DNA from 4 places in the Pantoea sp. Ae19-2 genome. Region 1 is predicted to be linked to each of the others. Evidence: predicted binding sites of a transcription regulator. Region 1 holds the regulator's gene; each other region holds the start of a gene.
The links. The regulator LexA, encoded in region 1, represses DNA repair genes until DNA is damaged. The targets are predictions, from matches to a motif close to TNCTGTATGTACATACAGNA.
Positions count from the first base shown of each region.

Region 2: a site for LexA is predicted at 4,662-4,681, ahead of uvrB (excinuclease ABC subunit UvrB). Genes of this name have one in related genera too.
Region 3: a site for LexA is predicted at 3,164-3,183, ahead of AAIE03_RS11050 (DNA translocase FtsK 4TM domain-containing protein). Genes of this name have one in related genera too.
Region 4: a site for LexA is predicted at 3,935-3,954, ahead of sulA (SOS-induced cell division inhibitor SulA). Genes of this name have one in related genera too.

Region 1 covers NZ_JBCHWE010000001.1:3,636,447-3,643,801, forward strand. Annotated here, with positions in the region: gene AAIE03_RS16725 (conjugal transfer protein TraF) at 1-791, opposite strand, end outside; gene zur (zinc uptake transcriptional repressor Zur) at 1,220-1,741, shown strand; gene AAIE03_RS16735 (CsbD family protein) at 1,812-2,024, opposite strand; gene dinF (MATE family efflux transporter DinF) at 2,196-3,518, opposite strand; gene lexA (transcriptional repressor LexA) at 3,629-4,243, opposite strand; gene AAIE03_RS16750 (diacylglycerol kinase) at 4,350-4,718, opposite strand; gene plsB (glycerol-3-phosphate 1-O-acyltransferase PlsB) at 4,847-7,273, shown strand.
Region 2 covers NZ_JBCHWE010000001.1:2,520,741-2,528,095, reverse strand. Annotated here, with positions in the region: gene bioB (biotin synthase BioB) at 1-601, shown strand, start outside; gene bioF (8-amino-7-oxononanoate synthase) at 601-1,752, shown strand; gene bioC (malonyl-ACP O-methyltransferase BioC) at 1,736-2,491, shown strand; gene bioD (dethiobiotin synthase) at 2,485-3,174, shown strand; gene AAIE03_RS11665 (ABC transporter ATP-binding protein) at 3,160-3,882, opposite strand; gene uvrB (excinuclease ABC subunit UvrB) at 4,759-6,780, shown strand; gene AAIE03_RS11655 (gluconeogenesis factor YvcK family protein) at 6,782-7,355, opposite strand, start outside.
Region 3 covers NZ_JBCHWE010000001.1:2,387,508-2,394,862, reverse strand. Annotated here, with positions in the region: gene cydD (heme ABC transporter permease/ATP-binding protein CydD) at 1-1,003, opposite strand, end outside; gene trxB (thioredoxin-disulfide reductase) at 1,140-2,105, opposite strand; gene lrp (leucine-responsive transcriptional regulator Lrp) at 2,631-3,125, shown strand; gene AAIE03_RS11050 (DNA translocase FtsK 4TM domain-containing protein) at 3,244-6,690, shown strand; gene lolA (outer membrane lipoprotein periplasmic chaperone LolA) at 6,873-7,355, shown strand, end outside.
Region 4 covers NZ_JBCHWE010000001.1:2,315,855-2,323,209, forward strand. Annotated here, with positions in the region: gene helD (DNA helicase IV) at 1-449, opposite strand, end outside; gene AAIE03_RS10770 (YccF domain-containing protein) at 570-1,013, shown strand; gene yccS (YccS family putative transporter) at 994-3,141, shown strand; gene AAIE03_RS10780 (TfoX/Sxy family DNA transformation protein) at 3,138-3,764, opposite strand; gene sulA (SOS-induced cell division inhibitor SulA) at 3,975-4,466, shown strand; gene ompA (porin OmpA) at 4,818-5,891, shown strand; gene matP (macrodomain Ter protein MatP) at 6,002-6,472, opposite strand; gene AAIE03_RS10800 (AAA family ATPase) at 6,568-7,355, shown strand, end outside.

The sequences.
Region 1 (7,355 bases):
AAATCGTTTTTGTCGTAGTTATAGACGCTGGCGGAATAGTTATACAGCCAGGTTTTTTGCAGCTTGGGTGTAATGCCAATTGAAACCGGCTGACCGGCGATGGTGAATTCATGCGCAACGGCAATACCATAATCCGTATTCAGTGCAGCCAGCCCATTGGCACTGGAACCCAGCAAGTTTTGGATATTAGCCAGCCCAAAGGGACCGCCAGGAATACCTGCAAAGCTGCCATCAGCAACGCCCTGCAGTATGACAATGTCACCCTCTTTCACGTTTGCGCGTACATGTGCTGTACCGTAAGCCTTAGTCACAAAAGCAAAAGGCAGGGTTTCGTTAGGGATGGTTACGGCGATCGCCACGCCCGCTGTGGCATTGGCTTTGTTACCGCGTAAGTCCCGGAGCGTATTCGCTAAGTCGCCTGACGCGGCCTGTATCTCAGGAATACGACGCAACAGCTCAAACCCCGATGCATTTTCGAACAGATCCTGATAGCGATTCACTGTGTCAGTGATGTTATCGATCTTATCGACCATCTTGTCTTTGTCGGTGATTTGCGCACCGGCACTGGGAATAATGATGCTGACATCGTCATCAGGTTTCGCTTTGGTCATCAAGGCCGGGTTGGCCAGAACGGCTGATCCGTAGGTCGAGGACGCCACGCCTGTTCCACCCATGGCATCGTTACGGGCATCATACCAGGTTCCTGCGGCAAGCGCGGAAGATGAAAAAACCAGGGCATTGAACACTGCAGGAAAAACCAGAACGGAACGTGGTACGGTTAATTTTGCCATTTGCTTATCATCACCTGAAATATTGCCGTCAAAACATTAACGACTGAATAGTTTGTTACCTCCATTGTGGAGGATTGCTAACGCTTTATTGCTGTGAATTCAGAGTAAATAGTGGCGCAATTCCGTGGATTGATTATTTTTCGATCCGATATGTGCAGTTACCGCCAGAAAAGCTTCAGGCAAATCCGGTCTGAGCCAGCACTTTATTAAGAACATTTAAACATTAGTGCTTAACTCAGTGAGATGTAAAGTAAAAGTAAAAAATATCTATAAACATTCTGAAATACACTGGTCTCAGGCGGGTTGTTGCCGGGGGAAAACAGGGGGGAAAAGCGGCCAAAAAGGCAGGCTTAGGGACTCCTGGCGAGGTTCAGCGTCAACATAATTATTGTGATAAGATAACATCACCTGTCCAGCGGAGAACTTTCATGTCAACCATGACGCCAGAGCAAATTATGACCCAGGCTGAGAAGCTGTGTTTACAGCGCGGTGTCCGCCTGACAACACAGCGAGCAGAAGTGCTGAGGTTGATGGCCGGACAGCCTGGCTCAATCAGTGCCTATGATCTGCTTGATCAGCTGCGGGTTAGCGAGCCACAGGCAAAACCGCCCACCGTTTATCGCGCGCTGGATTTCCTGCTAGAGCAGGGATTTATTCATCGGGTGGAGTCAAATAACAGCTACGTAATGTGCCATCACTTCGAAGCGCCTGCACACACGTCGGTTATGCTGGTGTGCGATCGCTGTGCTGGCGTGACCGAAAAGCAGGCTCAGGGCGCGGAGCAGATCATCGCCTCTTTGGCTGAGGAAGCCCATTTTGTCCTCAGAAATAGCGTGATCGAAGCGCATGGCTTATGTGAGAACTGTGCTGAAGTTGAGGCGTGTGAACAGCATGAACATTGTGATCACGATCATCATACTGAAGGGAAAAAGCGCGGTAAGCGGGGCTAGTTTGCACATCCTTGTGCGGTGGCCGGCATGAGCGTACCGACCCGGGTAGGAGCGTCCCTGAAAAGCGTGATTACCAGCGGTAATCTTTGTTAGAACCTTCCCAGGCCGTTACTTCCTTCTCCGCTTCTTCTTTTGCGTAGCCGTAACGTTCCTGGATTTTACCGACCAGCTGATCGCGTTTACCTTCAATGACTTGCATGTCATCATCGGTCAGCTTGCCCCATTTCTCTTTCATTTTTCCTTTGAACTGTTTCCAGTTACCACTCGCTTCGTCTTTATTCATTGCAGACCTCCACGTTATCCTTCGGTTTCGCATTATCTTGCAGTTAAGCAAAATCACGATATAAAGCGCTGGTCATCAGCGCCATTCAAAGTTAATTGTAGTAGGTAATCTCAGGATTGCCGGAAAAAATGAAAATATTATGTATCCTGCGTCATAATTCCGGCTGAGCGGTCAGGCATTGAACCAGGTGCCATTACGCCAGTGCTTACGCCAGACCAGCCACAAGGATAAGCCGCGCAGGGCCAGGAAAACGGCGATAGCCAGCCACAAACCATGGTTGCCCAGCCAAGGCAGTGTCGTGAGCGTCAGGAAGTAACCCAGCGCAGCCACTGCCATGCTGTTACGCATTTCTCTGCCCCGCGTTGCGCCAATAAACATGCCATCCAGTAGATAGCACCAGACGCCGATCAGCGGTAACACCATCTGCCAAATCAGAAAACTATCGGCCGCCTCTTGCAGTGCACGAATAGAAGTCAGCAAAGTCACGATCTGATAGCCAAAAAAAGCATAGGCCAGCGAGAAAAACAGCGCCACTAACAGGGCCTGGCGACAGGCAGACAACCATACCTGCTGCAGTCGGCTACCGTCTTTTGCCCCGTGTGCTTCGCCAGCAAAGGCCTCGACGGCATAGGCAAAGCCGTCCAGGGCATAAGCGGTAAAAGTGATAAACATCAGAAGGATAGCATTTACCGCTACCACATCCGGGCCAATACGGGCACCCAGTACGGTCAGCGAGGCAAAGCAGAGCTGCAAGAGCAATGAGCGCAGTAAGATATCGCGGTTAAGGCGAAGAAGGCGGTGAATATCGCCACGCCAGCTGCGGGCGAGCATATCAAACCTGATACCACGGAGCCTTAATACGCGCCACACCATTGCCATACCGACCAGCAACGTCGCGTATTCTGCCAGCGCGGTGGCGGTGGCAGCACCGGCCACGCCCCAGTGCAGGCCCAGAACCAACCAAAGATCTAACAGGATATTGATGACATTCCCCACCACCAGCAGGATGACGGGTGCCCGGGCATACTGAACGCCCAGCAGCCAGCCCAGGATTACCAGGTTAGCCAGCGTTGCGGGCGCGCTGAGCCAGCGAATATGAATAAACAGGGCAGCCTGTTCCAGCACCGACGGATCCCCACCGACAAAGCGGGTCGCCAATGCGGTGACGGGATAGCGGAGGAAGATAAACAGGATGCCGACCACCAGGGCGATGATCAGTGGCTGTGTCAGCGCACGCGCCAGCGCGGTCTTATCGCCCGCACCGAATGCCTGTGCCGTTAAGCCCGTAGTGCTCATGCGTAGAAAAAGCAGCAACATGAAGACAAAGCTGGTGACGGTCGTGCCTACGGCGACGCCGCCCAGATAGATCGGACTGTCGAGATGGCCAATAACGGCCGTATCGACCAAGCCGAGCAAAGGAACCGTAATATTTGACAGGATCATGGGCAGCGCTAACCGCCACAGTTTTTTATCGGTAGCCGTCAGAAAGCGCATTCGTGAATCCGTGCGATGAACCGCCGGGGTTTCAGGTCAACCCACAGCGGAAAAGTAAGGACAAGCAGGGGAATAGTAAGATTGACGAAAGCCGACAATCTTAACCGGTTTTACAGCCACTCACCGTTACGCACAATGCCCACGGCCAGACCTTCAACGGTCAGTGACTGGGCACGGGTGTCAACAACGATAGGCTCGAAATCATTGTTTTCAGGTAAGAGATGCACCACAGAACCCTGCTTTTTCCAGCGTTTTACCGTGACTTCGTCATCGATGCGCGCCACCACAACCTGACCATTGCGCACGTCCTGCGTTTTGTGTACGGCCAGCAGATCGCCATCCATGATGCCGATGTCTTTCATTGACATACCGCTTACGCGCAGCAGGAAATCCGCTGAAGGCTTGAACATGTCGGGATCCACTTTGTAATGCGTTTCAATGTGTTCCTGGGCCAGTAATGGCTCACCGGCGGCAACACGACCGATCAGCGGCAGGCCCTCTGATGGCTCTTCTTCCATTAACAAACGGATACCGCGGGACGCACCAGAGACAATTTCAATCACGCCTTTACGCGCCAGTGCTTTCAGGTGTTCTTCGGCCGCATTGGGCGAACGAAAACCGAGTTGTGCAGCAATTTCTGCACGCGTTGGCGGCATGCCTGTTTGATTAATGTGGTCGCGAATCAAGTCGTAGACCTGTTGCTGCCTGCTGGTTAATGCTTTCATCCCGCCCCCTGGTTGTTTATACAGTCGCTGTGAGTATATACAGGTATTGGTGAAATGGAAACCAAAACTCAGGTCAAAATCAGTTATTTGAGCCGAGATGGAACGCTTATCGCAAATGCGACCAAAGCAGCGTTCCCCAGACAAAAAGGGCCAGTAATATTGCGATAAAAACGGCAGCGGATCCCATGTCTTTTGCCCGCCCGGCAAGCGGATGACGCTCTTGGCCTGTGCGGTCTACCACGGCTTCTATCGCGCTGTTCAGGACTTCGACAATAATCACCAGCACGACAGAACCAATCATCAGGATGCGCGAAACAGTATCGACATCCAGCCAGCAGGCCAGGATAATCGCCACCACTGCGGCAACCGCTTCCTGACGAAAAGCGGCTTCGTGCTGCCAGGCAGCACGCAGACCTTGCCATGAATAGCCGGCCGCTTTCACAATACGGTTAAGGCCGGTGGCATTATTTGTCATAATAAAGGAACTCTTTTCAAAGGATTGACGTCAATATTGGGCAGCGCACAATTGTCGCTGTCACAGATTTTTGCTGCGCTTTCTGATAAGCTTGCGCCGCTTTGCTAACAAGAGGCTTCATATTGTCTATGTCAGGTTGGCGTATACTTTTTTATAAATTACTGAATTTACCCCTTTCGTTTCTGGTAAAGAGTAAGGCCATTCCGGCCGATCCCGTATCCGAACATGGGCTGGATCCTACCCGGCCTATTATGTATGTCCTGCCTTATGATTCAAAGGCCGATCTCCTCACTTTGCGTGCGCAGTGCATCCGGCACGATCTGCCCGATCCGCTCTCACCACTGGAGATTGACGGGGCCCTGTTGCCGCGCCATGTCTTTATTCACGACGGTCCGCGCGTGTTCCCCTATTTCGTGCCCAGCGTCGAGTCGGTAAAAATCTTCCACGAATATCTTGATCTGCACCGCAGTAATCCTGAGCTTGATATTCAGATGTTACCGGTTTCAGTTATGTTTGGTCGTGCACCTGGCCGGGAAGTGCAGGGTGAAGACAATCCACCGCATTTGCGCTTGCTTAACGGCGTACAAAAATTCTTTGCCGTGCTCTGGCATGGACGTGACAGTTTTGTGCGCTTCTCACCGACCGTCTCTCTGCGTCGTATGGCGACTGAGCACGGCACGGATAAATCCATCGCCCAGAAACTGGCCCGGGTTGCCCGTATCCACTTTGCCCGTCAGCGTCTGGCGGCTGTTGGCCCGCGCCTTCCCGCGCGCCAGGATTTGTTCAACCGCCTGCTGCAATCGAAGGCGATTGAAAAAGCGGTAGAAGACGAAGCACGCAGTAAAAAGATTTCCCATGAGAAAGCGCAGCAGAACGCCATCGAGATGATGGAAGAGATTGCCGCCAACTTCTCCTATGAAGCCATTCGCGTGACGGACCGGGTAATGGGCTGGCTCTGGAGCCGCCTCTATCAGGGTATCAATGTGAACGGCGGTGAGCGCGTGCGTCAGTTGGCGCAGGACGGACACGAGATCGTTTATGTGCCCTGCCACCGCAGCCACATGGATTACCTGCTGCTGTCTTACGTGCTGTATCACCAGGGGCTGGTACCGCCGCACATCGCCGCCGGTATTAACCTGAATTTCTGGCCTGCCGGGCCGATTTTCCGCCGTCTGGGTGCCTTCTTTATTCGCCGTACCTTTAAGGGCAACAAGCTCTACTCCACCGTTTTCCGCGAATATCTGGGCGAGCTTTTTACCCGCGGCTATTCCGTCGAGTACTTCGTTGAAGGCGGCCGTTCACGTACTGGCCGACTGCTGGATCCTAAAACCGGGACGTTATCCATGACGCTGCAGGCCATGTTGCGCGGCGGTACGCGCCCTATCACGTTAGTGCCTATTTACATCGGCTATGAACACGTCATGGAAGTGGGAACCTACGCGAAAGAACTGCGCGGTGCCGTTAAAGAGAAAGAAGGCTTTATGCAGATGGTGCGCGGCTTGCGCAAGCTGCGTAACCTCGGCCAGGGATACGTGAATTTTGGTGAGCCGCTGCCGCTGATAAATTATCTGAACAAGCGCGTTCCTGAATGGCGGGATTCTATCGATCCCATTGAAGCCCAACGCCCGGGTTGGTTAACCCCAACGGCGAATGATATCGCGGCCACCATCATGGTGCGAATCAATGAAGCCGGCGCGGCGAATGCCATGAACCTGTGCGTGACCGCCCTGCTTGCTTCACGTCAGCGCTCACTAACTCGCGAGCAGCTGATTGAGCAACTGGAGTGCTACACCCAGTTGCTGCGCAATGTGCCCTACTCACCGGATGCAACATTGCCAGACATGTCCGCCGAAGCCTTGCTGGACCATGCCCTTAGCATGAACAAGTTCGAGAGTGAGAAAGACAGTATTGGTGACATCATTATTCTGCCGCGCGAGCAGGCCGTGCTGATGACCTACTACCGTAATAACATTCATCATATGCTGGTAATGCCAGCGCTGATTGCGGCGATTGTGCAGCAGCACCGTAATCTGAGCGAAGCCGAACTGCTGCGTCAGGTCAGTCTGATTTACCCCATGCTGAAGAGCGAACTGTTCCTGCGCTGGAGCAATGACCAACTGCCGCAGTTGCTCACTGATTTGTGCCAGGAACTGACGCGTCAGGGGCTGATTACCATTGAAGCGGGCCTGCTGTCGTTCAATACCGCGCGTTACCGTACGCTTCAGCTGCTGGCCGCAGGTGTACGTGAGACGCTGCAGCGCTACGCCATTACTTTCTCCATCCTGAGTGCCAAGCCCACCATCAACCGTGGCACGCTGGAAAAAGAGAGCCGTACCCTGGCGCAGCGTCTGAGCGTGTTGCACGGCATCAACGCGCCGGAGTTCTTTGATAAAGCGGTGTTCTCCTCACTGGTGCTCACACTGCGTGATGAAGGCTATATCAGCGACAGTGGCGATGCAGACGTGGCGCAGACGCTGGCGACCTGGCATATCCTGGCTGAGCTGGTTACCAGCGATGTACGCATGACCATTGAGAGCGCTGTCGCGCACGATTAACGAGTCAGCGACAACGAAAAAGGCGACCATTGAGGTCGCCTTTTTTATCCGCGTGCTGGCATGGCGCAACTACCCGCTTTGA
Region 2 (7,355 bases), 1.1 Mb from region 1:
ACTGGATTTCTACAACCACAATCTGGACACCTCACCGGAGTTTTACGGCAATATCATCACCACGCGCAGCTATCAGGAACGACTGGATACGCTGGGGAAAGTGCGTGACGCCGGCATCAAGGTCTGTTCGGGCGGGATTGTGGGCCTGGGTGAAACCGTAAACGACCGTGCCGGACTGCTGGTACAGCTGGCTAACCTGCCGACGCCGCCTGAAAGTGTGCCCATCAACATGCTGGTGAAGGTGAAAGGCACGCCGCTGGCAGACAATGATGACGTTGAACCGTTCGACTTTATCCGCACCATCGCCGTGGCGCGCATCATGATGCCCACCTCGCATGTTCGCCTGTCCGCAGGCCGTGAGCAGATGAACGAGCAAACCCAGGCGATGTGCTTTATGGCCGGGGCAAACTCCATTTTTTACGGTTGCAAGCTGCTGACGACGCCGAACCCGGAAGAAGACAAAGATATGCTGCTGTTCCGTAAGCTGGGGCTGAATCCTGAGCATACGCAGACCGCAAACGGCGACAATGCCCAGCAGCAGCAGTTAAGTGAGCAACTGCTTCATGCCGATACAGAAACATTCTATAACGCGGCGCTGTAATGAGCTGGCAGCAACGCATCCAGCAGGCGCTGATACAGCGCCGTGCTGAAGATGGCTGGCGCGAACGGCGCGTGATTGAAGAGAATCAGACGCGCCTGATCCGCCATGCCGGTCAGACCTTTCGCCATTTCTCCAGTAACGATTATCTTGGGCTGAGCCAGCATCCCGCCGTCATGGCGGGCTGGCAACAAGGCGTGGACGAGGCCGGTGCCGGTGCGGGTGCATCGGGCCATGTAACCGGTTTTCATCGTTTACATGCCGAGCTGGAAGCACAGCTGGCAGACTGGCTGGGCTATTCGCGCGCGCTGCTGTTTATTTCCGGCTTTGCAGCGAATCAGGCGGTGATTCACCTGCTGGCAGAGAAAAATGACCGCATTCTGGCCGACAAACTGACGCATGCTTCGCTGCTGGAGGCCGCCAGCCAAAGCCCTGCTCAGCTGCGCCGCTTTACCCATAACGATCCTCTCAGTCTGGCTAAGCGCCTCGATGCGCCCTGCGAAGGGCAAACGCTGGTGGTAACCGAAGGGGTTTTCAGTATGGACGGCGACAGCGCGCCCCTTCAGGCGATCGCCGACCGGGCGAAACATGCCGGTGCCTGTTTGCTGGTCGATGATGCGCACGGCATAGGGGTGACGGGCGAGCAGGGACGTGGCAGCTGTTGGGCACAGGGCATGAAACCCGACCTGCTGGTGGTGACCTTTGGCAAAGCCTTTGGCGTAAGCGGGGCCGCGCTGTTGTGTGATGAGGCGACCGCCGATTACTTTGTGCAATTTTCCCGTCATCTGATTTACTCCACGGCGATGCCGCCAGCCCAGGCCAGTGCGCTGTTAGCGTCGCTGAAACAGGTGCAGGCGGGTGATGACCGCCGTCAACGTCTCGCGCGTAATGTCGCCCATTTCCGGCACGGCGCGGCCTCGTTGCCCTGGCAACTTATGGCGTCGTCCAGCGCCATTCAGCCATTAATCGTCGGGGATAACGGCGAGGCGCTGGCGCTGTCTGCGCGCCTGGCCAGGGCGGGCTGCTGGGTCAGTGCGATCCGTCCGCCGACCGTGCCGCCGGGCACGGCCCGTCTGCGCATCACGCTTACCGCCGTCCATGAGCCAGAGGATATTGATGCCCTGCTGGAGGCGCTGTATGACGCTGCAGGTTGATAAAGGCGCGGTTGCACGGGCATTTGGCCGCGCCGCATCTCAGTATGATCACTATGCTGAACTCCAGCGGCTGAGCGGGGACGCGCTACTGGCGCAGGTGCCAGCGCACAGCGGTTTGCAACTGCTGGATGCCGGATGCGGAACCGGCTGGTACAGCCGGATATGGCGCGATCGGGGTAAAGAGGTCACGGCGCTGGATCTTTCCCCGCAGATGCTGCAACAGGCCCGGCAAAACGGGGCCGCGCATCACTATCTGGCCGGCGATATTGATGCTCTGCCACTGGCAGACCAGTCTGTTGACCTCGTATGGAGCAATCTGGTGGTGCAGTGGAGCGAGAATCTTCAGGCGGCGCTGATGCAGTTTAACCGGGTACTCAGGCCCGGCGGCTGTCTGCTGTTTTCCACCCTGAGCGCGGGCTCCCTGCAAGAAGTGCATCAGGCCTGGTCACAGGTGGATGGCCGTCTCCATGCGAACCGCTTTTTGCCTGCACAGGAGATTGCTGCCGCCTGTGAAACACAGCGTCTGCGCTGCCATGCGCAAACCCTTACCCTGCATTTTCCCGATGCGCTGAGTGCAATGCGCTCCCTGAAGGGCATCGGGGCAACGCATCTGCATACCGGACGGTCTGGCTGCGTATTAACGCGCCAGCGTCTTGCTCAGCTCGAAGCCCACTGGCCGCGGGATGAGCAGGGTTTCCGCCTCAGTTACCATCTTATGTTTGGAGTGACACAATGTTGAATCGCTGGTTTGTTACCGGTACCGACACCGAAGTCGGTAAAACGGTTGCCAGTGCGGCGCTGCTGCAGGCTGCCACCGCCGCAGGCTACCGCAGCGCGGGCTATAAACCTGTGGCCTCAGGCTGCGAGCTCACCGCAGCAGGCGTGCGCAACAGTGATGCGCTGACCTTACAGCGTTACAGCAACGTCCCGCTGCGCTACGAACAGGTCAATCCACTGGCGTTTATGGAGCCGACTTCACCTCATATCGCCAGCGCGGATGAGGGCAGACCGATTGAGTTTGCCACGCTGTCGGCGGGGCTGCGGGAACTTGAGCCGCTGGCAGAATGGATTTTGGTGGAAGGTGCGGGCGGCTGGTACACGCCGCTTTCTGAGACGCAAACCTATGCAGACTGGGTTGAGGAGGAGCAGCTACCGGTCATTTTGGTGGTGGGCGTCAAGCTGGGATGTATCAATCATGCCATGCTGACTGCCGATGCGATTCGCGCACGCGGCCTGCACCTGGCGGGCTGGATCGCCAATACGGTACAGCCACCCGGCCAGCGTTATCAGGCCTACCTGGCGGCCTTAACGCAGCGGCTTCCTGCACCTTGCCTGGGCGTGATCCCCTGGCTAACCCAGGAAGACCAGCAGGCAAACTGTGGACATTATCTGACGCTGCCGGATCGATCAGGCCACCGTTAACCACTTCTCCAGGGTCGCGTCATCCAGCTGGGCGACGTTGCCCTGTGCCACATTGCGCCCGCGATGCAGCAGGAGAAAGTTGTCAGCCACGCGGCGAATCAGCGAGACGCGCTGTTCAAGCAGCAGAATCGTCAGGCCGTAGTCACGATTAAGGCGACGAATCAGATTCCCCATCTCTTCTTCCAGCCAGGGCGCCATGCCGTCGGCGGGCTCATCCAGAATCAACAGGCGGGGCTGCAGCACCAGCGCACGGGCCAGAGCCAACTGCTGCTGCTGATAGACCGGCAGGTCGCCGCTGCGCTGCTGACGCAGCGAATAGAGGGCGGGTAACAGATCAAAGATCATTTCCGGGATCGCCCGATAACCGTCATTCGCCTGTGCGCCTGCCAGTAGGGCAATGAGTAAATTATCCTCAACGCTCATCTGAGTAAAAATGTGGCGCCCCTGCGGAACAAACCCGATCCCCTGTCGGGCCCGCAGCTCAGCAGGCTGCGAGAGCAGGTCTTCCGGCGGTGAGCCATCCTGCTGCCAGCTGATCGTCCCGCTGTTAATCGGTAGCTTGCCCATAATGCAGTTCACCAGCGTGGTTTTTCCCATACCGGGGCGTCCCAGTATGCCGGTGCAGGTGCCGGGAGGCAGATCAAGATCCACATTCCAGAGAATATGATTTTTACCGTAAAACTGATTCACCGACCGTAAACTTAGCATCTGACGCGCTCCTTCCAGATAATTAACCTGAATGCTTTCGCCGTTCATTTCTGGTAAATCGCTCTAATGAGATAGCGGCGCATTTCACGCGGCTACTGCCTGTAACACTCAGATGAGAGAGCATGCAATTACCAGGCCAGAGTCTCAACGGTGAGTGGAGTCGGGGCTAACCAGTGAAAATCACCCTGTTTAAAGATAAATAAAAGTTAACAATTCCACGTCAGGACGCTTACGCGGTACAGCGTTGGTGCAGGTTCATGAAGCCGGGAAGTGCACCTGCTCGTTAATGGGGCAATAAAAAAAAGAAAAGTGAGACGCACTTGTCGCCGATCAAGGCACGGATTGCGCTGATAGCTAAATCACTACCCGTTAGCGTCAGAAAATAAGCGAAAAAAAATATTTTTTTATCGCCCAAAGGGGAGTGAAAAAAATTATACACAGCCGATGTGCAAAGGGCTGTCATTAGTTATCCACTATTCCTGTGGATAACCTTGTGCATTAGGTAATGAAAACAGGTTGGAAGCGAGGAAATACGGGGCCTGGTAACCCGATGATGAGAATCTGGGCTTTTTAAAGTAACGACATTAATTCAGTGACTTAGCAAAAAACAAGCCTGCCGGATTGGGGCCGATTCATCAAACTGCAATTTTATGACACATGCTTGACAAATGTTAAATCAATATCGGGCTTGGGGATAACCTTGCGCAACAGAATCCGGTTAGCGCGCGCGATAATGTCAAAGAGTCAAGCGTAAAGTGGTTGCCGTTACTGTGCATCAATACTGTTATTATATCCAGTATTTTTTTCTGGCAAAATCGCCATAGCAGAGTAAAATAATGGGCTGCCCGCCGTCTTTCATCTGCAGGAACCGCATTCATGAGTAAAGATTTTAAACTGAACTCCGCTTTCAAGCCTTCCGGCGATCAGCCAGAGGCGATCCGTCGTCTTGAAGCCGGACTGGAAGATGGCCTGGCGCACCAGACGCTATTAGGCGTTACCGGATCGGGTAAAACCTTTACCGTGGCTAACGTGATCGCCGATCTTAACCGGCCCACCATGGTGCTGGCACCGAACAAAACGCTGGCGGCCCAGCTGTATGGTGAGATGAAGGAGTTTTTCCCGGACAACGCGGTGGAGTTTTTTGTCTCCTATTACGATTACTACCAGCCTGAAGCCTATGTCCCAAGCTCTGACACCTTTATCGAAAAAGACGCCTCGGTTAACGAACACATCGAGCAAATGCGTCTTTCCGCCACTAAAGCATTACTGGAGCGGCGTGATGTTATCGTCGTTGCCTCGGTGTCGGCCATTTACGGTCTGGGCGATCCCGATCTTTATCTGAAAATGATGCTGCACCTGACGCGCGGTATGATCATCGACCAGCGCAGCATTCTGCGTCGCTTGTCAGAGCTGCAGTACACGCGCAACGACCAGGCGTTTCAGCGCGGCACCTTCCGGGTGCGTGGCGAGGTCATCGATATTTTTCCGGCAGAGTCCGATGATATGGCACTGCGGGTGGAGTTATTTGACGAAGAGGTCGAGCGCCTGTCCCTGTTTGATCCGCTCACCGGGCAGGTTGAATCGGTTGTACCGCGTTTTACCATCTATCCGAAAACGCACTATGTTACGCCGCGTGAGCGCATTCTGCAGGCCATGGAAGACATCAAGGTTGAGTTGGCCGACCGGCGTAAAACCCTGCTGGAAAACAACAAACTGCTGGAAGAGCAGCGCATCACTCAGCGCACCCAGTTTGATCTGGAGATGATGGGCGAGCTGGGCTACTGCTCCGGCATCGAAAACTACTCGCGTTACCTGTCGGGCCGTGGGCCGGGAGAGGCGCCGCCTACGCTGTTTGACTATCTCCCCGCAGATGGCCTGCTGGTGGTGGATGAGTCCCACGTCACGATTCCCCAAATTGGCGGCATGTACCGTGGCGACCGTGCACGTAAAGAGACGTTGGTAGAGTACGGTTTCCGACTGCCTTCGGCGCTTGATAACCGTCCGATGAAGTTCGAAGAGTTTGAAGCGCTGGCCCCTCAGACGATCTATGTGTCGGCAACGCCGGGCAAATATGAGCTGGAGAAATCCGGCGACGAGGTCATCGATCAGGTGGTGCGTCCAACCGGCCTGCTGGATCCGATTCTTGAGGTCCGCCCCGTGGCGACGCAGGTTGATGATTTACTGTCTGAGATCCGCCAGCGCGTTACGATCAACGAGCGCGTCCTGGTGACCGTCCTGACTAAACGCATGGCGGAAGATCTGACAGAGTACCTTGAAGAGCACGGTGAAAAGGTGCGCTATCTGCACTCGGATATCGACACGGTGGAAAGGATGGAAATCATTCGTGACCTGCGTCTGGGCAAATTTGACGTACTGGTTGGGATCAACCTGTTGCGAGAAGGGCTGGACATGCCTGAGGTATCGCTGGTGGCCATTCTGGATGCGGACAAAGAGGGCTTCCTGCGTTCGGAGCGTTCGCTGATTCAGACCATTGGCCGTGCGGCACGTAATATTAACGGTAAAGCGATTCTGTATGGCGACAAGATCACGCCTTCAATGGCCAGAGCGATTGAAGAAACGGAACGCCGCCGTGAGAAGCAGCAGCGGCATAACGAAGAAAACGGCATCGTGCCTCAGGGCCTGAACAAGAAAATCACCGATATTCTGGAACTGGGCAATAACGTGGTGAAAACGCGTGGTAAAGCCAAGCCCGCTAAGCGCAATGCCGCTGAGGCAGACGCCGATTACCTGGCGTTGTCCCCCCAGGCGTTGCAGAAAAAGATCCACGAGCTGGAAGGGCAGATGCAGCAACATGCGCAAAACCTGGAGTTCGAACAGGCGGCTGGCCTGCGCGATCAGCTGCAGGAATTGCGCACATTGTTTATTGCGGTGTCCTGATTCAGTTAAATCCCTGAACGGCGTGCTCCAGCGCGGCGCGCAGCAGTTGGCGGTCGTGGCGGTACTTGATATCGGCGGCCTCCAGCGGTTCACGAATAATCAGGCGGTTTTCCACCCGGCTGACGTCCGTGGACGGGCCAACTACGATCGCGTCGATCACCCGCTTGCCAATGTAGTGCTCCATCATCGCCAGTTTGTCGGCCACGGTAAGCGTTGCCGCCGCAGGACTCAACTCGCGGCCCAGGTTGCCGATAAACACCATGTTAGCGGGCGTCCGGCGTAATGCCTGCGCCATCTCTTTCATGAGCAGAATGGGCATCAGGCTGGTGTAAAAGCTGCCCGGTCCAATCAGAATCAGATCGGCTTCTGCAACGGCATCGAGCGCCTCGCGGGTGGGCTGCACGGCAGGATGCAGCATCAGTTCCTGCGGTGGAAGCTGCATGGCGTCGATAGCGGTTTCCCCATACACCGCGTTGCCCTCGCTATCGGTTGCAACTAAATCAACCGGATGCTCTGACATGGGGATTAAAAAGGCGTCAACTTTCAACAGGTTTCTGATGATGTTGACCACTTCC
Region 3 (7,355 bases), 1.2 Mb from region 1:
CTGACTGTGGCGTCGCCTGCATAAAGCGCTCAATGGCATCGGCGCCGCCGATGGCCTGCGCTTTAGCATGGTAGAAGGTGCCGAGATCGCGCAAAGGCTGAAAGAATTCCGGGGCCAGAATCAACACCAGAAAACCGGCAAACAGCGTAACGCCCTTGCCATAATCGCCAAAGTGCAACTCACCCAGGTAGGAAAAACCAAAATAAACCGCGACCACAGCAATAGCTAATGACGCAAAAAACTCCAGAACGGAGGAGGAGAGAAAAGCCAGCCGTAAGACGTCCATGGTGCGTTGACGAAAGTCTGTCGTGGTGGCGGCAATGGCCTGTTTTTCTGCTTCGGCCCGATGAAACAGCCTCAGCGTCTCCCGGCCGCGCAGGCGATCAAGAAAGTCACCACTCAGGCGCGCCAGGGCCAGAAAATTGCGCCGATTGGCATCGGCCGCGCCCATGCCCACCAGCGCCATAAACAGCGGAATCAACGGTGCCGTAGCCAGCAGAATCAATCCGGCGGCCCAGTTTAACGGAAACAGCGCAATCAAAATGGCGCAGGGGATGACGGCCGCCAGCGTCATCTGCGGCAGGTAGCGCGCATAGTACGCCTGCATATCTTCTGTCTGTTCCAGCAGTAAGGTTGCCCAACTGCCGGCCGGTTTGCCCTGAATCCAGGCGGGGCCCAGTGCGGATAAACGGTCCAGAATCTGTTTGCGCAGCGCCTGGCGAATAGCCTGACCGGCACGGAATCCTGCCTGCTCGCGCGCATAGTTCAGCATCGCCCGCAGCACGAAGCACAGCAGCAGTAACATAAACTGTGAAAGAAGCGACGGGGGCGACTGGTGCGTCACAATCAACGCCTGAAGCAACGACGCCAGCAGCCAGGCCTGCAGGATAATCAGCAACGCACTGGCGGAACCTGACAGTGAGGCGAGCCGTAACCAGGGACCGGCATGATGCCGCTGTTGACGAAGCCAACGGGTAAGGTGCTGCTGCCGCGATTTGTTCATGCGAAACCCACAGTGGCGAAGACAAAGGAAAAGAGGCGAGCCCCTCCCGCCTGGCGCATGAATTTAGCATGGTGATAATAAAAAAGGCGACTGAAAAACAGTCGCCTCAAACAATTAAGATCAGGTTATTAACAACTTACTTATCGTTTTTAACCAGACCATCAAGATAACGTTCTGCATCCAGAGCAGCCATGCAGCCGGTGCCCGCAGAGGTAATGGCCTGGCGATAGATATGGTCCATCACATCACCTGCAGCAAACACACCCGGAATGCTGGTCTGGGTTGCATTGCCGTGCAGGCCAGACTGAACCTTGATATAGCCATTTTCCAGCGCTAACTGGCCGTCGAAAATCGCTGTGTTTGGGCTGTGGCCAATCGCCACAAACAGGCCAGCGACTTCCAGCGACTCGGTTTTGTCGTCCAGCGTTGAACGCAGCGTCAGTCCGGTCACGCCCATCTGATCGCCAACCACTTCTTCCAGCGTACGGTGGGTATGCAGCACAATGTTGCCGTTGCTGACTTTTTCCATCAGGCGATCGATCAAAATTTTCTCGGCGCGGAAGCTGTCGCGACGGTGAATTAAATGCACTTCAGCGGCGATATTGGCCAGGTAAAGTGCTTCTTCTACCGCCGTATTACCGCCCCCGATCACGGCGACTTTCTGATTACGGTAAAAGAAACCATCGCAGGTAGCGCAGGCCGAAACGCCTTTGCCTTTAAACGCGTCTTCTGACGGCAGGCCGAGGTAGCGTGCCGATGCACCTGTGGCAATAATCAGGGCATCTGCGGTGTATTCGCCGCTGTCACCGGTTAAACGGAACGGACGATTCTGCAGATCCACGGAATGGATGTGGTCAAAAATGATCTCAGTGTTAAATTTCTCGGCATGCTCATGCATGCGTTCCATTAACGATGGACCTGTCAGATCGTGCGGGTCGCCCGGCCAGTTTTCCACTTCCGTCGTGGTCGTCAGCTGTCCGCCTTTTTCCAGACCGGTAATCAACACCGGATTCAGATTCGCGCGTGCAGCATAAACGGCTGCGGTATAACCTGCTGGACCAGAGCCCAGAATGAGCAACTTACTGTGTTTAGCCGTACTCATGCGTTCCTCAGTTTCATTCGTCTGACATAGCCTGCGATTGTAGGGAATAAGCCGTGTCATTGACAACACTTGCGCGCGTTTGTTAGCGATTACTGCAAAAGGCGTAGACGATGATTGCACTTTTTGCCTGCGGTTTGCGCCAAAAGGGGGCAAAAATTCACGTTGTTGCACCTTATCGCCCGAAAATACTCATTTAAAAACAGTGACCCAGCGATGTGTCTGGCATCTTGTCCTGAATTTAGACATTTTACTTTGACAATCGCCTGCGCATTTGCGAAAACAGTGTGAGAAGCGAATGACATCTTCGGAACAAAACGGGTTTTGCCGCCGGGTTTTGGGCAATGTGCCGAACGAATTTTGTCGTCTGATATGAGTCATGACGCATGATGTGGACAGACAACATGCGTCATACACATAGGTGCGACAGCACTGAGACGCCGTTATTTCACTTCAAAAAATGCCCCGAACAATGAGCGTTTTCAGGGGATGGCAGGTAAAGGGAAGGAATTAAGAGAGACAATAATAATGGTAGATAATAAGAAACGCCCCGGTAAAGACCTCGACAGGATCGACAGAAATATTCTGAATGAATTGCAGAAAGACGGTCGTATCTCAAACGTGGAACTTTCCAAACGTGTAGGATTATCGCCTACACCTTGTCTTGAGCGTGTACGTCGTCTTGAACGCCAGGGATTCATCCTTGGTTATACTGCGCAACTTAACCCTCACTACCTGGACGCCTCATTACTGGTATTCGTTGAGATTACTCTGAATCGTGGCGCACCAGATGTGTTTGAGCAATTTAACGCCGCTGTGCAAAAACTTGAGGAAACTCAAGAGTGTCACCTGGTTTCTGGTGATTTCGACTACCTGCTGAAAACACGCGTGCCCGATATGTCCGCCTACCGCAAGCTGCTGGGGGAAACCCTGCTGCGCCTGCCGGGTGTAAACGACACGCGTACTTACGTGGTGATGGAAGAGGTCAAACAGAGTAACCGTCTGGTGATCAAAACGCGCTGATGCGTGGCAGGTGCAAAGCCTGTGAAATTTCGGTACACTCCTGTGAATACATACAGGACCAGCGTCGGGTGAGCCCGACGCTGTTGTTTCTTACTTTACAGGCACCTGGAGAGTTCTCTTGAGCCAGGAATACACAGAAGATAAAGACGTTTCGTTACAGTCGCTGAGCAGTGGACGCCGTCTGCTGGAAGCGTTGCTCATTCTGGTGGCGTTATTTGCCGTCTACCTGATGGTTTCCCTGGTCAGTTTTAATCCTTCCGACCCGAGCTGGTCGCAGACGGCCTGGCACGAGCCTATCCATAATATCGGCGGTACGGTAGGGGCATGGCTGGCTGACACGCTGTTGTTCATCTTTGGCGTGATGGCTTACGCCATTCCACCGGTGATCCTTGGATTGTGCTGGATAGCCTTTCGCCAGCGCGATAATCAGGACTACTTCGACTATTTCGCCGTAGGTTTGCGCTTAATTGGCGTGCTGGCCCTGGTCGTGACGACCTGCGGCATGGCTGCACTGAATGCTGACGACATCTGGTACTTTGCTTCAGGCGGCGTGATCGGCAGCCTCGTCAGCAATGCGATTTCACCCTGGTTTAGTCCTGCTGGTGGCACCCTCACTCTGCTTTGCATCTGGGCAGCGGGCATTACGCTGTATACCGGTTGGTCGTGGTTGACCATTGCAGAACGAATCGGTGGCGTGGTCATGGGCGTGCTGACATTTGCCAGCAACCGTTCACGTCACGACGAACCCTGGCAGGAAGAGGACGAGGGCGAACATCATGAAGATGATGTGCCTGTTCTTCACGCGCAGCCCCATGACGACGATGACGTTCTGCTTTCTGCGCCCCGTAAGGCGCAGCCCGATCTGGACGAGCACGATCCGCTGCTGGCTAAGGCGGCAACAGCGACACGCGCTGCCGTCGCGGCAACCACCGACGCTGCTGAAATGCCGGTGGCACCCGTCCAGCAACCTGCAGCCAGCGTGGCGTCAACCTTTACCACGGCTACCGTGCCGCCGTCAGCCCCATCTGCAGCCCAGCCTGCGGTTGCGCCCGTGAATACTGTCGCCGCGCCCGCCCAGGAAGCGGCTGTACCTCATCCTGCTCCAGAGCGTCATTTTGCACCGCGTGATCCTGTTCCGCAGGATAAACCGGTCAGTGAACCGCCTCTGTACCGTTTTGAAATGCCGGATGAAACACCCGCATCCTCAGCACCCTTTACGGCCTATGAGGATGATGCGCCGAAGATGGGCAACTGGCGCGAGGCAGCCTCTGCTGCAACCCTGAGCAGTGCGGTAACGGCAGGCGCGGCAGGAAAAGCCGCGGCCTCGATGTCGCCCCTGTTTGAACCTGTGCCTGAAAATCAGGCGAATCCACAGGTGAAGCAGGGGATAGGTCCGGCGTTACCGCGGCCAAACCCGGTTAAATTACCGACCCGACGCGAACTGGCTTCTTACGGAATTAAACTTCCTTCCCAGCGCATGGCAGAAGAGAAAGCCAGACTGTCTGAAGCCCCGGCGGCTCCACAGGCTTCCGATCAGCCGCATAATCCAGACTGGTCAGCGGAGGAGCAGGATGCTCTGCAACAGGCTGAGTTACGTCAGGCGTTTCAGTCTGAGCAGCAACAGCGTTATGGCGAGAGCTGGCAACAGGATGAACAGAGTGAAGACGATGAACAGGCTCTAGAGCAGGCATCCCTGGCCCGTCAGTTCGCCGAGCAGCAGCAACAGCGTTATGAGACCGAATCTGCCAACAATGCGCCGGTATTCAACCTGGACACGTCTGCGGCCTTTGATTTCTCACCGATGAAAGATCTGGTTGACGACGGCCCGGTTGAGCCGCTGTTCACCATTGCGGCAACGCCGGAAACGGATGAGGTCGCGGCCAAACATGAGCCGTGGCAGCAAGTACAGGCTGCGCCGACGCATGCGGACGCGCAGAGAAGCATGCCGACGCAGAACGTTGCGTCGGATACCTTCGCGGCACCTGTCGAGCAGCCCGAACCTGTGGAAGAGGCGAAGCCGTCGTTGCATGACAGCCTGATTCATCCTTTCCTGATGCGCCATGAACAGCCGCTGGAAAAACCCTCTACGCCGTTGCCTTCTCTGGATCTGTTAACCGCACCGCCTGCAGAAGAAGAGCCGGTTGACATGTTTGCCCTTGAGCAGACGGCGCGCCTGGTTGAATCGCGCCTGGGCGATTATCGTGTTAAGGCTGAGGTCGTCGGCATCTCTCCCGGCCCGGTCATTACCCGCTTTGAACTGGATCTGGCACCGGGCGTGAAAGCCGCGCGTATTTCTAACCTGTCGCGCGATCTGGCCCGTTCACTGTCCACCACGGCGGTGCGCGTTGTTGAAGTGATTCCGGGTAAGCCCTATGTCGGACTGGAATTACCGAATAAGCACCGTCAGACCGTTTACTTACGTGAAGTGCTGGATTGTCCAAAATTCCGTGACAATCCTTCACCTCTGGCCGTGGTACTGGGTAAAGACATTGCTGGTCAGCCGGTAGTGGCCGATTTGGCGAAGATGCCACACTTACTGGTAGCGGGTACCACCGGTTCGGGTAAGTCAGTCGGTGTGAACGCCATGATTCTCAGCATGTTGTATAAAGCCACGCCGGAAGAAGTGCGCTTTATTATGATCGACCCGAAAATGCTTGAGCTGTCGGTCTATGAAGGCATTCCGCATCTACTCACCGAAGTCGTCACCGATATGAAAGATGCGGCGAATGCGCTGCGCTGGAGCGTCGGTGAGATGGAGCGCCGCTATAAACTGATGTCGGCACTTGGCGTGCGTAATCTTGCGGGCTACAACGAGAAAGTTGAGCAGGCTGAGGCGATGGGCCGTCCAATCCCCGATCCGTTCTGGAAACCGGGCGACAGTATGGACATGACGCCGCCGGTGCTGGAAAAACTGCCTTACATTGTGGTGATGGTGGATGAGTTCGCCGACCTGATGATGGCCGTGGGTAAAAAAGTGGAAGAGCTGATTGCCCGCCTGGCGCAGAAAGCGCGTGCGGCCGGTATCCACCTGGTGCTGGCCACCCAGCGTCCCTCGGTGGATGTGATTACCGGCCTGATCAAGGCCAACATTCCAACGCGTATCGCCTTTACCGTGTCGAGCAAAATTGACTCGCGTACTATTCTCGACCAGGGCGGTGCGGAGTCGTTGCTGGGCATGGGTGACATGCTCTATATGCCGCCAAACTCCTCCATGCCGGTTCGTGTTCACGGTGCCTTCGTGCGCGATCAGGAAGTACATGCGGTGGTCCAGGACTGGAAAGCGCGTGGCCGTCCGCAATACATTGAAAGCATTACAGCGGGCGAAGAGAGCGAAGGTGCGGGCGGCATCGACAGCGATGAAGAACTGGATCCGTTGTTCGATCAGGCGGTGGGTTTCGTGGTGGACAAGCGCCGCGCCTCGATTTCAGGCGTTCAGCGTCAGTTCCGTATTGGCTATAACCGCGCCGCGCGCATCATTGAGCAGATGGAAGCCCAGGGCATCGTTTCGGCACCGGGACATAACGGTAACCGCGAAGTGCTGTCACCGCCTCCCCACGATATGTAGAGCCTGAACGATAAGCTTTGAAACATAAATCAATGAGCCAGTTCTTGCTGGCTCATTGTTTTTTAGCCGTTTACCCCCATAGTTGATTAGGCTTTCGGTTTTTTCTCCTGTATTAAACGCAGGACAGCGACCAGGCTTAGTAGCGTTATCAACGGGAAACGATTTAATAAGGATTTAAGCAGATGAAATTACGCGTAATTGCCTTAGGCCTGTTGGCCGCTTTGGGTTCAGCCAGCGCTTTCGCTGATGCATCAAGTGACCTGCAACAGCGTTTGAATAAAGTAAACAGCTTCCACGCCAGCTTTACGCAAAAGGTGACCGATGGCAGCGGTGCTAACGTGCAGGATGGAGAAGGTGAACTGTGGGTCAAGCGCCCAAGCCTGTTTAACTGGCACATGACCGCGCCTGACGAGAGCGTCATTGTCTCTGACGGAAAATCGTTATGGTTCTACAACCCGTTTGTAGAGCAGGCTACGGTAAGTCTGTTAAAGAATGCTACCAGCAATACGCCGTTTATGTTAATTGCCCGCAATCAGTCCAGCGACTGGCAGCAATACAACGTTAAGCAGCAGGGCGATAAATTTGAACTGACGCCGAAGAAAAGCGACGGTAACCTCAAGCAGTTCACTATCGACGTAACGCCAGATGGCACGATTAATCAGTTC
Region 4 (7,355 bases), 1.3 Mb from region 1:
TCAAAATCGTTGATGCGTGACAGCGGGAGTGGCAAGGCATCAAACTGCTTGAGAATTTGATCGTTAATCGCCTGCAGCTCACTGCGTTTTAACCAGCGGTCCTGCTCACTGAACCCGTTAATTTCAGCACGAAGGCCCTGCAGAACCGAGGCACACACGTCACTCATCTCATGGCTCCAGTCCTGCCATGCCTGCATCAGATAATGATAAAAACGTTGTGTCTCCTGCCATTCAGTGCCATGCAAACGCACAACCTTATTGTCCGCCAGCAGAAACTCGAGCTCTCCCCAGACCATGCCACGCTTACAGGTAATGTCCGACAACTGGTTAAAGGGAATCAGATATTCGTGTTTATCACCACTGACTTCAACACCAGCGGTCAACAGGCGAACACGATTGTAAGGATGCTGGGCAAGCCGTTTGCCCATGGATGTTGCTTTAAGTTCCACGCCGACACCAACGACCGAGATAAAGAGTAATCGGAGTTTACCTGTCAGACTCTTGACGCTCCAGCCTTAAAACACGCTAAACTGCGACATATCTTGCGGAGTGCAAAAGGAAAAGCGGTTATGCGCACTGTTTTAAATATTCTTAATTTTGTATTGGGTGGCTTCTTCACCACGCTCAGTTGGCTGTTCGCGACACTGATCAGCATTGTGCTGATCTTTACCCTGCCGTTGACGCGTTCATGCTGGGAAATCACCAAACTCTCGTTTCTTCCGTTCGGCAATGAGGCGGTGCACGTGGATGTGCTGCGTCCCGACAGCAAAAGTCACATCATGAACACCGGCGGCACCTTCCTGAATATTTTCTGGCTGATTTTCTTCGGCTGGTGGCTCTGCCTGTCCCACATCTCTGTCGGTATTGTGCAGTGTGTCAGCATCATTGGTATTCCGGTGGGAATCGCGAATTTCAAGATTGCGGCTATTGCACTGTGGCCGGTCGGCCGTCGGGTTGTCTCTGTGGAAGAGGCGCGTGCCGCGCGTGATGCCAATGCCCGCCGCCGCTATTAGTATTCTGTCCGGATGGCGTAAGTATCTTTTTAACAGCACCTGGCGTTACCTGCTGCGGATTCTGTTCGCCTTAACCGGCTGTGCAGCAGTGCCCTGGGTGCTGCAGCAGATTGAATGGACCATTCCCCTCACGCTTGGGGTGGTCGCCGCCGCGCTGGCCGATCTGGATGATCGACTGGCGGGACGTTTAAAAAATCTGCTGATTACCCTGTTGTGTTTTTGCGTTGCGTCGGTTTCAGTGGAACTGCTCTTTCCCCATCCGCTGGCCTTTATTATCGGTCTGGCGATCTCCACCTGGGGTTTTATTTTGCTGGGCGCTCTCGGGCAGCGCTATGCGACCATTGCTTTCGGCGCCTTGCTGATTGCCGTTTACACCATGTTGGGCATCGGACTGTTTTCCCAGTGGTATCTGCAGCCCATCCTGCTGCTGGTCGGCGCGCTCTGGTATAACCTGCTGACGCTGTTGGGCCACGTCATGTTTCCCGTTCGCCCGGTTCAGGAGCAGCTGGCAGCCAGTTTCTCGCAGTTAGCGCAATACCTGGACGCCAAAGCTAACCTGTTTGATCCGGACGCCGATGCGCAGGATGATGCCACGTTTGTTGAGGCGGCGATGGTGAACAGCCAGCTGGTCGCCCAGCTTAATCTGACCAAAACCACACTGCAAAGCCGCTTGCGCGGCGACAGGGGCTCACGTGGTACCCGACGCAGTCTGCACTACTATTTTGTTGCTCAGGATATCCACGAACGCGCCAGCTCTTCTCATCTCCAGTATCATTTACTGCGCGGCAACTGGCGCTATAACGAAATTCTGTTCCGCTTTCAGCGCCTGCTGAATATGCAGGCTCAGGCCTGTCGGCAACTGGCCCGGTCTGTTTTACTGCGCGAACGCTGGGAACATGACAGTCGTTTTGAGCGTGTTTTTGAACGCTTACATAATGCGATTCAACGCCTTGAAGATAGCCATCCGGATGCCACGCATACCCGGGCCCTGTTTTGGTTATTACGTAATCTGCAGGCGATTGATGCGCAACTGGCTTCTCTCGAATCTGAGCAGGCACTGGCCGACGATCCGCAGCACAGCGACAACATGCTGTCACGTGAAGAGATCAGCGGCTGGAGCGACATCAAGCTGCGCTTCAGCCGCCACCTGACGCCCTCTTCGGCCCTGTTCCGTCATGCTGTCAGAATGTCAGTGGTAATGTGCACCGGGTACGGATTCATTCAGGTTACCGGTCTGGAACGAGGCTACTGGATTCTGTTAACCAGCCTGTTCGTTTGCCAGCCCAACTACAGCGCGACCCAGCGCAGGCTGGCACTGCGCATCGGCGGCACGCTGGCTGGCATTGCCATTGGGTTGCCATTGCTCTGGCTGGTGCCCTCAGTAGAAGGCCAGCTGTTTCTGATTGTCGTGACGGGCGTACTCTTCTTTGCTTTCCGCCAGGTGCAATACGCGCATGCCACCTTGTTTATCACCCTGCTGGTTCTGCTCTGTTTTAATCTGCTGGGTGAGGGATTTGAGGTCGCGCTGCCGCGGGTAGTGGACACCTTACTGGGCTGTGCGCTGGCCTGGCTCGCCGTGAGCTTTATCTGGCCTGACTGGCGTTTTCGTCAGCTTCCGGCCGTTGCCACTCGCACGCTTAATGCCAACTGCCGTTATCTTGATGCGATCATGGAGCAGTACCATCAGGGCAAAGACAATCGTCTTGCTTATCGTATTGCGCGACGTGACGCCCACAACGCCGATGCTGAGCTGGCATCGGTGGTATCAAATATGAGCAGCGAACCCCGTACCAGCACTAAGCTCAGGGAGTCGGCATTTCAGTTACTCTGCCTGAATCACTCCTTCCTGAGCTATATCTCCGCTCTGGGCGCTCATCGCGACAAAGTGACCCAACCAGCCCTGCTGGCCCTGCTCGACGATACAGTATGTTATGTTGAAGATGTGCTGCAGACGGATGTCGTCAGCGACAGCCGGGCAGAGAAAATGCGTATTGAGCTGGTGCAGCGCATCGCGCAACTGACCGCCGAGCCCGATCCGCGTGCGCCGCTGGTTTTGCAACAGTTGGGCTTGCTGGTTGCCCTGATGCCCGACATTGCGCGCCTGCGACGCTCGCTGGACAGGCGCTAACGGCCTTTTTCTTTACATTCCGGCGTACTGAGTGCGGCCTGATACCATTCGCCTAACTCGGTTTTAATGGTTTGTGGCAGCGCCGCATGATGATGGCCGGAAATCGCCCCTTCAAGCGCTAATAAGGTTTTAAGGCCGAGGTGTTGATTATTGCGCCGCAGCCTTAACCAGCACTGCCTGGCCCCCGTTTCACGCAGATGTTTGACGGTACAAATACCTATCTCATGCAGCATCATTTCCAGTCGCAGGCTGACGTTTGGTAAGTCTTTTAACCGCACCTTACCCAGCCGCTCATTGTGCTCACGTTGGGCGGTTTGCAGAGACGCAGCAGAAAGGCGAACCAGATGCTCCGGATGCGCCCACAGGCGATCGTCTACCTTAAAATAGTTGAGGCTTACCGCAATACCCCGCTTATGGAATGTCAAGGGTTCCAGCGGCTGCTTTGCCCCATATTCCCGTAATGCTTCACTGGCACGTAAGTAGAGTTCGTCTTCTTTTACCAGCGCAAAAACCACGCGCTCAACAGCCAGTGCGTAGCCACCGAACTGGGTACGGGATTCAATTTTGCCCAGCGGTGCCAACTGCTGTATTGAGCGTAAAATTATCCGCTTCTGTTTCTTCATTTCATCACCTCCTTGTAACAAAAGCCTGCTAAAAATCTTACTATTCAGGAAGTTAGAAGATAATTAAATTCAGTTAGAGGTTCAATGAATAAATCCGTTAAAAGACAAGCTGATGCAAATTTTGCGAGGCGTTTTCAGAAATTCAGGTTGATCTTTATCCAGGATGCCATTACTGTACATCCATACAGTCAACTGCTGAGTGATTAATTTATGCGCACCCAACATACCAGTAATGTATGCTCTGCTCACCGTTACGCTTCGTCCTCTGTTCCGGCTACTCATAAAGGCTGGATTACTGAATTACGCTATAGCGAACAACCCGGAATGATGCAGATGCTGCTGTTACCACTGCTTCAGCAATTAAGCCAGCAGTCTCGCTGGCAGCTGTGGTTAACCCCCGCGCACAAGTTGAGCCGGGTCTGGATGCAGGAAGCCGGTTTGCCACTTGAGAAAAGTATGCATATCGCCGATGCTGAACGTTACAATGCCGTTGAAGCGATGATCAAAGCGCTGCGCACAGGAAATTACAGCGTGGTTTTGGCCTGGATTCCTTATGAATTAGACGTGGACGAACGTCGTGAACTTGAACGTGCAGCAGCGGAAGGAAAGGCGTTGGGGCTGATTTTACGCTCGGGTGAAACCCTCAAAACGGCAGTAAGACCAGAAAACTCGCTAAAAATTCAGTCTGATTTGTTTCATTAAGTAAAAAATGAGATTTATCTCAAGCAGTTTTTTATCTCGCTTAAGGCTAAGGCACTGATTCTGCTCCCCCCAGCAATGACAACGGCTTAGCCCCCATTTTGTGGGGTAAGCACCTCACAGAAGTTCAGGGTAAATTGTTAGAATTTATGTATAAAACACTGTTTTTTTACATAAGTGCCTCACATCACACTTGTAAGTTTCCAATCTCGTTGTAGACTTTATCTCGCCAGGGTGCTCAATAACCTCCGTTTTTTGCGGTAGAGTCATAAGCGAGCGTTTTGACCCGGCGAAGGATTAAACCAAGAGCAACCTTTATGCTCATTGCCTATTTGGATGATAACGAGGCGCAAAATGAAAAAGACAGCTATCGCAATTGCAGTGGCACTGGCTGGCTTCGCTACCGTAGCGCAGGCCGCCCCAAAAGATAACACCTGGTACACCGGTGCTAAACTGGGCTGGTCTCAGTATCACGACACTGGCTACTACGGTCACAATTACCAAAACAACGACGGTCCAACTCATGAAAGCCAACTGGGCGCAGGCGCGTTCGCTGGTTACCAGGCTAACCCATACCTGGGTTTCGAACTGGGCTATGACTGGTTAGGCCGCATGCCTAATAAAGGCAACCAGATTAACGGCGCATTCAAAGCACAGGGCATCCAGCTGGCTGCTAAACTGAGCTACCCAATCGCAGACGATCTGGACATCTATACCCGCCTGGGTGGCATGGTATGGCGTGCAGACTCTACTCAGCAGAACCTGGCTACTGGCACTCGCATCAGCGACCACGACACCGGTGTTTCTCCACTGGCAGCCGTTGGTGTTGAATATGCTCTGACCAAAAACTGGGCAACCCGTCTGGATTACCAGTGGGTTAACAACATCGGTGATGCACAGACCGTTGGTGCTCGTCCAGACAACGGCATGCTGAGCCTGGGTGTTTCTTACCGCTTCGGTCAGGATGATGTTGCTGCGCCAGCTCCGGCTCCAGCACCAGCTCCAGCACCAGTGGTACAGACCAAGCGTTTCACTCTGAAATCAGACGTTCTGTTCACCTTCAACAAGTCAACCCTGAAGCCAGAAGGTCAGCAGGCTCTGGATCAGCTGTATAGCCAGCTGAGCTCCATGGATCCTAAAGACGGTTCAGTTGTTGTTCTGGGCTTCACCGATCGCATCGGTTCAGAGCAGTACAACCAGAAACTGTCTGAGAAACGTGCTCAGTCAGTAGTGGATTACCTGGTATCTAAAGGTATCCCTGCTAACAAGATCTCTGCTCGCGGCATGGGTGAATCCAACCCAGTGACTGGCAACACCTGTGACAGCGTGAAAGGTCGTAAGGCCCTGATCGACTGCCTGGCGCCAGACCGTCGTGTAGAAATCGACGTTAAAGGCATCAAAGACGTGGTAACTCAGCCACAGGCTTAAGTTATCCGTTATGAAAAAACCCCGCTTATGCGGGGTTTTTTTTGGCCTGAATTTATCAATGCTGCTCATCCCGTATCGCGGAGTCTGAATCCGTAATCTCTCGCGTGAACTCAGGACTCTTTTTCAGACCCTGGATGACCTAATATTGCCTGCAGATCCTGCTTTAACGTTGACATCTGACTGGCATACTTCTCTTTACGTTCGGCATCTTCAATAAGCTGTACGATGGTTTCAGACAGCGTATTGTTACGACGTTGCGCCAGCCCTGCCAGTCGCTGCCAGACCAGATATTCCAGATCGATTGATTTTTTTCGGGTGTGCTGGTGCTCAGCATTGAAGTGACGTTTACGCCGGGCGCGGATAGTTTGCTTAAGCCGGTTATCGAGGTCGGGGTGAATATGCTGGCTGATCCAGTTGTTTATCTCTACCGGATTATTTTCCATCACCAGTAATTTATCCACCGCGGCCTGCGCAGCGCTAAGTTCAAGGTGACGCGTGATCAGTTCACCCTCCCGATGTTTTTTCACCAGGTATTTCCACTTCCATCCACTTTCAAGATTTTCGAGCTGCTGGTATTTCATCGGAATCTCATCGTGATCGCGTAACAAACTAAGAATAACAGCTTTTTTACCGGATGCAGCAACGAAAAACATGCTGCCAGCGTCACAACATCTGAATGAACTCTGCAGTGCTTAAGCAGGGTGAATCCTGTATAATCTCGCTTTTCTCAAAACAGACAAATGCGATTATTTTGACCAGCACTCAACTTACGTGGCAAACCTTACAGCCGGATAGCACGCAATATCAATCCGTTTTCTCCCGAATCGCTGATGAAGAGACCGATGCCCTGGCAACGGTACAGCCCCGACTGCTGAACGCGCTGGCCCACTTACATCATCAAAGTCAGGGTCTTCCCCTGCTGCTGGTTCGCAGCCAGGAAAACCGTGAATACCTTGCGCTGATAGCAGAGGCGGCTCAACGCGTTATGGGTGAGTCATCAACTCTGTCAGGCGGTGACTACCATATTCTGGCCGACAACGTCACGTTGCAACCGCCTACCGACAGCCTGCGCCCTTTTACCAGCCAGGGCGGGATTCACTATGCTGACTGGATCGAGCAGGAGCAGCTGTTTGGCTGCGTGCGGATGCACAAAGATCGGATCCAACTTGAGCCAGGGCTGATCCATCGCGCCAATGGCGGAACGTTAGTCCTTTCACTTCGTGCTTTACTCACTCAGCCGCTGCTGTGGCTGCGTCTGAAAAAGAGCATTGAGCAAGGCTACATCGAGTGGCAATCCCAGGACGAACGTCGTCCCCTGCCGGTTTCCGTGCCTCCGCTCCCGCTCAAGCTTAATCTGGTGCTCTGTGGCGAGCGCGATACCCTGGCCGATTTTCAGGAGCTGGATGCTGAAGCGCATGAAATGGCGATCTACACCGAATTTGAAGAAAATATTCAGATTGTGGA